DNA from 2 places in the Ponticoccus litoralis genome. Region 2 is predicted to be linked to the other one. Evidence: riboswitches for the same ligand, from Rfam matches in the RefSeq annotation. Region 2 holds a riboswitch; the other holds the start of a gene.
The links. A riboswitch is a leader RNA that binds a small molecule or an ion and turns the genes downstream of it on or off. The one in region 2 is predicted to bind cobalamin.
Positions count from the first base shown of each region.

Region 1: linked by a shared signal. The riboswitch ahead of ABFB10_RS22455 (hypothetical protein) and the one ahead of ABFB10_RS06825 (DUF4198 domain-containing protein) in region 2 are both predicted to bind cobalamin.

Region 1 is NZ_JBDNCH010000004.1:380,576-384,750, reverse strand. It holds partial or broken gene ABFB10_RS22460 (hydantoinase/oxoprolinase family protein) at 1-1,073, opposite strand, end outside; gene ABFB10_RS22455 (hypothetical protein) at 1,827-2,138, opposite strand; cobalamin riboswitch at 2,264-2,469, opposite strand; gene kce (3,5-dioxohexanoate:acetyl-CoA acetone transferase) at 2,965-3,894, opposite strand; gene ABFB10_RS22445 (3-hydroxyacyl-CoA dehydrogenase NAD-binding domain-containing protein) at 3,909-4,175, opposite strand, start outside.
Region 2 is NZ_JBDNCH010000002.1:1,177,252-1,181,426, forward strand. It holds gene ABFB10_RS06815 (twin transmembrane helix small protein) at 1-169, opposite strand, end outside; gene ABFB10_RS06820 (SDR family NAD(P)-dependent oxidoreductase) at 243-1,076, opposite strand; cobalamin riboswitch at 1,327-1,533, shown strand; gene ABFB10_RS06825 (DUF4198 domain-containing protein) at 1,676-2,458, shown strand; gene cbiM (cobalt transporter CbiM) at 2,463-3,080, shown strand; gene ABFB10_RS06835 (Ig-like domain-containing protein) at 3,077-3,652, shown strand; gene cbiQ (cobalt ECF transporter T component CbiQ) at 3,649-4,175, shown strand, end outside.

The sequences.
Region 1 (4,175 bases), on a different contig from region 2:
AGCACCACATTGGCATCCGTCACGGTCGGCTTGACGCCGCCCTTGCCATAGCAGGCAGCCCCGGGCACCGAGCCGGCGCTCTCCGGCCCGATCGCCAGACGGCGCATGGTGTCAACATCGGCGATGGACCCGCCACCGGCCCCAATCTCGATCATCTCGACCACCGGGATCCGCACCGGCATGCCGCTGCCCTTCTGGAACCGGGCCGCGCGCGCGATCTCGAAGTTGCGTGCGGTCTGGGGAAGGTAGTCGTCGATCAGGCAGATCTTCGCGGTGGTGCCTCCCATGTCGAAGGACACAACCCGGTCTTCTTCCAGGCTGGCGGCAATGCGGCTGGCAAGCACCGCGCCGCCGCTGGGGCCGGATTCGACAAGGCGGATCGGATAGCGGATGGCAGCCTCCAGCGTGGTCATGCCCCCGCCCGAGGTCATCAGGAACAGCGGGCAGACAAAGCCGTTGTCGGCCAGCGTCTTTTCCAGCGCCCGCAGGTAGCGGGCCATGATCGGCTGCACGTAGGAATTGCAGACCGTGGTCATGAAGCGCTCGTATTCGCGCACCTCGGGGCAGACGTCCGACGACAGCGTGATCTCTGCCGTGCAGCCGGCGTCGATCAGCAGAGCGCGCACGGCCTGCTCGTGGGCCGGATTGGCATAGGAATGCAGCAGGCCCACGGCGACCGCCTCGATGCCCAGGCGGTTCAGTTCGGCGGCCAGTTCGGTGACGCGGGCGCGGTCGAGCGGCAGCAGGACATTGCCGCGCACATCCATCCGCTCGGTCACCGTGAAGCGCAGATCGCGCGGCATCAGCGGCGCCGGCTTTTCCAGCTGCAGATCGAACTGATCGTAGCGGGATTCATATGCGATTTCGAGGCTGTCGCGGAAGCCCTCGGTCGTGATCAGCGCGGTCCTCGGCGCCCTTGCGCTCGATCAGCGCATTTGTGGCCGGGTGGTGCCATGGACGAAGATATCGATATCGCTGGGGGCCAGCCCCGACTGCTCGCGGACGATGGTCACACCCGCCATGATGCCACGTTCGGGCTGCTCCAGATCGGTCGGCACCTTGGCCGTGAACATGCCCTTGGGCGTTTCCAGCACCACATCGGTGAAGGTGCCGCCGATATCAGCTGCCAGACGTGTCTTGGTCTTTGCGTGGGTCATGGGAACTGCACTCCGTTTGCCTTGACGGTTAAGTGTCACGGGCCGTCTAGTGAGGGAAACGAAACGTTTTTTTACCGCTATCGATTATTTCGATAGTCCCGTGTCGGGGCATTGAGGCATGGGTGCAGAGCGACCGTCGGGCCGGTTTCGCGGCCTTTCCCAAGCACGGCGGGTGTTGCGGATGTCGGCGCGGATCCCCCGGGTCGTGCGGGCTCTGGTCGGGGCGCGGGATATCGGTCTTTGACCTTTCGGCCCGCCGGGGTGCAAAGTGGCTGGTCCCCGGATTGGCCCGGGCGCCGGGATTGCTGCTCTGGTGGCCGACAGGGCCGGGCCCGCCGAGGTTGGCCGGGACCTCGATGTCAAGGTCGGCGGCGAGCAGATGCGCGGCTGTTGCGCGGGGCCGGGACCGTGCGGCGCGGCCTGCTTGTCCGCCCGTGCCGGGATGGGCCTTCAGCGGCCCGGACATGGTCCACCGGCGTGAACCGACCGCCCGGGGCGCCAAGCGGGGTGCCGCCGGTTCACGGGTCGCGGGTCACGGCGCGCGCTTGACAAGCGAGGGCCGGTCGGTCGTCCTTGGCAAATGCTTCCGCAAGGCGCCCCCTGTTCGCTCAGGCAGAGGAGGCCTTCAGGGCTAGGGCTTTCCTGCGGCGGCGGCCCCTGCGTGAGGGTTCAATGCGGCAGGCGGTAGGACCGTCGGGCCTGCGCGCCGCCGCGCCTCTGCCGCTTTGGCATCGCAAGGGGCAATGGCGTCAGCGGCGCTTCCAGCGAGCGTGTCAGAAGCCTGCAGAATTCCGCCACGGTCGGCGAGTGGGCCATGAACGGAGCGGCCTTGTCAAAGGCGTCCCGCGCGGCCTGCAGATAATCCGCATTGCCCGGCAAGCCCGCGATCCATTGCATATAGCCAAGCTGCCCCATTTGCCGCGCCTCGTCGGCTGGCATCGCTCCGGTGTCGAGTTGAAGGATCGTGCGTTCCAGTGTCATTGCGCCCTCCGCGCAGGGGAGGGGGCATGAACGGAGGCGGCGATGTCCACAGGGCCGTCAGGTCCATATGTCGTCTCTCCAGTCCCAGAGCGCCCCGCCCGGGTTAAGGTGACTGCGGTGCGCAACAGCACGCACCGGAGATGGCAGGTCTCCTGACTTGCGGGTCGCCGCTTTCCCGAACCTTCCCGAACCGCTTCGGTTCAGTGGTGTTCTTCGGGGTCGCTCGCCGCTCACAGTTGCGGGGGCAGTTGCGGAGTTGGGTCAAGGCCCTCACCGCATTCCCTTTTAAACCGGCCCTTTCAGGCCGGTCACCATCGCCTTCTGAATTGCAGAATTCCGGGCAAAAGTCGAGTGGAATTGCCAATGGCGGCCAATACGGCGCTTGCCGTCCAGCGGGGTGTTTCCCCTGTCAGCCCCCAGGCCAGACCGCGCCTTGCCCGCCCGGGGGATGCGCCGGAGGCTCCGCTGCCGGACATGCCTTGGGTCGGCGACCTGCCCCCTGATGCGAACTGGAAGGCGGGCGCCTGTGCCGCCTTCGTTCGCGATGCCCGTGCCCGCAGGTTCGTCTTCCGGCGCGGGGGGCCGGACCGTAGAAGCGCGTTGGCGATGCCCGGGCGCTTCGGGGTCCGGCGACAGAGGACGGTCACCGGATGGATCCGGCACCGCGACCGTCGCTTGCCGTGCCTGCCCGGACGCGACGCCGACGGTGCCGCGCAACCCGGCGATCAACAGCCCGTATCCGGGGGTAAGGTCGACGGGCGAAAGCAGCGCCCCGGCCTCCGGTGAACCGGATCGAGTGCGCCGCGCCCCCGTCCGTCAGGGCCGGTCAGAAGCCGACCTGATCCGCCCCCTTCAGGTGCAGGATCTCGCGCGCCTCGTCCGGGGTTGCTAGTTCCAGCCCCAGCCCCTCGATGATCTGGCGGGCCTTCGTCACCTGCTCGGCGTTGCTGCGCGCCAGTTGCCCCGGTCCGGCCCAGAGCGAATCCTCCAGCCCGACGCGGATATTGCCGCCCATGGCCGCCGCCATCGCCGCGATGGGCAGCTGGTTCTTGCCCGCGCCCAGAACCGACCACTGGTACTGGTCGCCGAACAGCCGGTCCGCCGTGCGCTTCATGTGCATGACGTCGTCGGGATGCGCGCCAATGCCGCCCATCAGGCCAAAGACCGTCTGGATGAAGAGCGGCGCCTTGACCAGTCCGGCGTCGAGGAAGTGCTTGAGGTTATAGAGATGCGCCGTGTCGTAGCATTCGAACTCGAACCGGGTGCCGAGCGGCCCGAGCGTCGTCAGGATGTACTCGATTTGGCCGAAGCTGTTGTTGAAGATGATGTTCTTGTTGCCGAGGTAGTCGCGTTCCCACTGGTGTTTGGGGTTCGGAAAGCGCTTGAGCATCGGGAAGAGGCCGAAGTTCATCGACCCCATGTTGAGCGAGGCGACCTCGGGGCGGTGCGTTTCCGCCGGGCGGACGCGTTCCTCGATGCTCATGGTGGGCGCGCCGCCGGTGGTGATGTTCACCACGCAGTCCGAGGCCTGCTTGATCACGCCGAGGAAGGGCGCGAAGGCCTCGGGCGACTGGTCGGGGCTGCCGTCCTCGGGGTTGCGGGCGTGCAGGTGCACGATGGCCGCGCCCGCCTCTGCCGCGCCGATGGCGGCTTCGGCGATTTCCGAAGCCGTGACGGGCAGGTATTCCGACATCGAGGGCGTGTGGATCGCGCCGGTCACGGCGCAGGTGATGATGACCTTGCGGGGTTTCGCCATGGTCTGGGGCTCCTTCAGGATTGTTCGGATGCAAGGTGGCGACGCAGGGCGGCCAGCCGCGCGTCGCGCCTGTCCTGCCGGGCGCGGATGGTCTCGGGGCTGCGGTCCTGCGTCCAAGTCGCGGCGATCTTCTCGGCGTTCTCGACGGAAAAGACCTCCGGTCCCGCCGGTTCCTCTGCCAGACGCGCGTAGAAGCCGCCGTAGCGGGTGGCGTAGTCGATGATGCCGCCGGGGGCGTTCAGGTCGATGGTCTCGATCGGCCCCATCAGCGCCCACCGCAG
Region 2 (4,175 bases):
TCAGGCAGACCGCCGCGAACTGCGCGATGATCCGCCAGCGCATCGCCTTGTTGGCGTATTTGCGGTTGAACGCCCCGCCCTTGGCGAAACTGCCAATGCCGAAGAGCAGGATCGCCACGACACCCAGCATGGCGAGCGCGACGACGATGAAGAGCGGGTCCTGTAACATGGGGGTCTCCAGTGCTTTGCCTGCCACATAGCGGAGACGCGGGCAAAAGCGAACCGCGCTTGGCGTCGCAGGCTCAGCCCTTGGCGATCAGCCAGTCGAGCCCCCGGGTCGGCAGCAGCCGCCGCGCCGCCCCCATCAGGTGCGTCGCCCGGGTGACGTAGTAGCGGGGTCGCGGGGTCGGGCTGTCCAGCGCCCGCAGCAGCTTCGCCGTCACCGCAGAGGGCGGCAGTTCGAAAAGGTCCGGGCCGCCACGGCTTTCGTAGAGACGCTTCAGCAGGGTTGCCTCGTATTGCGCGCGGCGCGGCGAGGCGCGCCAGTCCACCCAGCGCTCGAAATGCGGGATAGAGTTCTCCCGGATCTTCGTGGTCACCGGCCCGGTATTCAGCGTGACCACATGGATCGGCGTGTCGCGCATCTCGATCCGCAGCGTGTCGGTCAGCCCCTCCACCGCGAACTTCGAGGCATTGTAGGCCGCGCGCCAGGGCATCACCACCAGCCCCAGCACCGACGAGTGGTTCACGATCCGCCCGTGGCCCTGCGCCCGCATCACCGGGATCACCCGGCGCGTCAGCGTGTGCCAGCCAAAGACATTGGCCTCGAAGATCGCGCGCAGGGCGTCGGTGGGCAGGTCCTCCAGCGCGCCCGGGGTCGCATGGGCGCCGTTGTTGAACAGCGCATCCAGTCGCCCGCCCGTGTGCTCCAGCACCTCGGAAAGGCCCGCGCCGATGCTGGCCTCATCGGTGTAGTCGATGCGCGGGCTGATGAAGCCCTCGGCCCGGAACCGCGCGCAGTCGGCCTCTTGCCGGCAGGCGGCAAAGACCTGCCAGCCGCGCCCGGCCGAGGTATGGGCGGCGTCGAAGCCGATGCCCGAGGAACAGCCGGTGATGAGGATGGAACGCGTCGTCATGCCCCTCCCATAGGCGCGCAGCGCGGCGAAGGAAAGCCGCCGCCACGTGCCTGCCAGGCGCCTGCCCGGGCCATGCGCCCCCGACCGACAGACCCCGCCCCCGGGGCGCAGACCGCCATGCCGCGTCGCAAGACAGCCGGGCGCGCCACACCGGGCCTGTCCCCGCCGCCCCGCGCCGCCCGCCGACACCTCCCGGCACAGGCCTCCACACCCCGCCCGGCGAATCCCGTTGACGCATTGCGGCGTTGCGACTACCCAAGTCGGGACCGGTCCCGGCGGGGGTCATCCGCGCCGGGGGAAAGAGGGAATGCCGTGCGGCCCATCCGGGCCAAACCGGCAGCTGCCCCCGCAACTGTAAGCGGCGAGCCGGGCCAAGACGCCACTGGAGCAATCCGGGAAGGCAGGCCCAAGGTGACGACCCGCAAGCCAGGAGACCTGCCGGTCGGGCGCCCCTTCGGACGGGGCGCTGCCACCGGACGCCGGGGTGCGCGTCTGGCCTGGATCGGTGCCGGGCGCCCTCGCCCTTTCCTTCCGGGTCACGGCCCTCTCTGGCGTTCAAAAGCCATGCGCCGGGTGAGGCGCCGGGAGAGACCGACCCGATGAAATCCCTTATGCTGGCCGCTGCGGCCGCCCTTCTTCCCGTTGCCGCGCAGGCGCATTTCCTGCTGCAATACACCACCGACACCATGATCGACCGCCCCGGAGACGTGCCGGTCAAGCTGATCTTCTGGCACCCGATGACCGTGGGCCACGTCATGGCGCTGGACAAGCCGCAGGAATTCTACGCCATCCACAACGGCGAGAAGATCGACCTGATGGATACGCTGACGCCCTCGACCTTCAACGGCGGCGAGAACGAGAACCCGGCCTTCATCGGCGCGGTGCCGGTGAAACGCTCGGGCGACTACGTGCTGGTGACGGTGCCGCAGCCCTACTACGAGGAAACCGAGGATCTCTACATCCAGCAGATCACCAAGGCCTACCTGAACCGCAACGAGCTGCCCACCGACTGGGACCAGCCGCAGGGCCTGAAGACAGAGATCCTGCCGCTGAACAAACCCTACAACGTCATCACCGGCTCGACCTTCACCGGGCAGGTGCTGTCCGAGGGCGAACCCGTCGCGGGCGCCGAGATCGAGATCGAGTACATGGCCGCCGAACCCTCGTTCGAGACCAATGCCGCCAGCGATCCGCAGGCCAAACCCATGCCCGGCGGGGCCGTCGTCGCGATCAGCGATGCCAATGGCTATTTCACCTTCGGCGTGCCCAAGGCCGGCTACTGGGGCTTTGCCGCGCTTGGCAGCGGACCGGACACCGAACACGAGGGCAAGGAACTCAGCCAGGATGCGGTGATCTGGATCCGCGCCCGGGACATGGAATAACGCCATGCATATCGTGGACGGAGCCCTTGCCAACCCGGTCGTGATCGGCGGCGCCGTTCTGGCGGCCGGGGGCGTGGCCATGGGCCTGCGCGCGCTGACGCTGGAGCGCATTCCGGCAGCGGGCGTGCTGTCGGCCAGCTTCTTCGTGGCCTCGCTGATCCACGTGCCGATCGGGCCCTCCTCCGTCCACCTGATCCTGAACGGCCTGGCCGGGCTGGTGCTTGGCTGGGCCGCCTTTCCGGCGCTTTTTGTCGGGCTGTTGTTGCAGGCGGTCTTCTTCGGCTTCGGCGGGCTGACGGTGCTTGGCGTGAACGCGCTGAACATCGCGCTGCCCGCTGTGCTGGCCGGTCTGCTGTTCGGCCCGATGATCCGGCGCGGCAGCCCGCTGTCGGCGGCACTCTGGGCCGGGATCGGCGGCGCTTTCGCCATCGCCGCGACAACCACGATGGTCGCGGCCTCGCTGGCGCTTTCGGGCGATGCCTTCATCGCCGCCGCGCATCTGGTCTTCGTGGCGCATATCCCGGTCATGGTGGTCGAGGGCTTCCTGACCGCCTTCGCGGTGCTGCTGGCGCGCCGGGTGAAACCGGAACTCTTCACCACCTTCGCGGAGACCCGGACATGAGACGCCTTGCCCTGACCCTTGCGCTCTGCGCCCTGCCCCTGCCCGCGCTGGCCCATAAGGTCATCGCCTCGGTCTTTCCCTCGGGCGATGCCATCGAGGGAGAGATCGGCTTTTCCAACGGCACCATGGCCGTCGGCGAGACCGTCACGGTCTTCGGCCCGGACGGCGCGGAACTGGGAACCGCGGTGACGGATGCGGACGGCTTCTTCGTCTTCACGCCCGCACAGCCCGTGGCCCACAGGTTCCACGCCAATCTCGGCGCCGGTCACGTCGCAGACGTGACCATGCCCGCCGAAGAGGTGGCGGCGATCCTCGGACAAGAGCCGCTGAGCCCCCGGACCCCGGAGGCGGCGGCAGAGACCCCGGCGCCCGGCGCCACGCTGAGCGACCAGCAGCGCGCCACCCTCGCCGGGATCGTGCGCGACGAGATGCGCCCCCTGCGCCGCGAGATCGCCGCCTACCGCGAGAAGAACGACCTTCAGTCGATCCTTGGCGGCATGGGCTATATCGCGGGCCTCTTCGGCCTTGGGTTCTACCTTGCCGCGCGGCGCAAGCTGAAGGAGGCCGCATGAGCCACAGCTTTTCGCAGGCTGCCGCTCCGCTGGACCCGACCATCCCGCCCGGCGGCTTTCCCGCCGTGCTCGAACGGCTGGACCCCCGGATGCGGATCGCCGTGGCCTGCCTCTTTGCGGTGGTCACGGTGGCCCTGTCGGGCCTGCCCGCCCTGACGGCGGCGCTGGCCTGCGCGCTGCTTCTGCTGCTCATGGCGCGGCTGCCGGTCCGGCGCACGCTGAAGCGGGTGGCGATGATGGACAGCTTCATCTTCTTCATGCTGGCGCTTCTGCCCTTCACCGTGCCGGGCGACGCGATCTTCACGCTTTGGGGCTTTCCGGCCACATGGCAGGGCCTCGCCCGCGCGGTGGAGATCGGCCTGACCGCGAATGCCGTGGTGCTGGTGCTGCTGGTGCTGGTCGGCACGCTGGAGCCGGTGACCCTGGGCCATGCGCTTTACCGGATGAAGGTGCCCGAGACGCTGGTGCACCTGATGATGTTCAATATCCGCTACGTCGAGGTGCTGCGGGCGGAATACCTGCG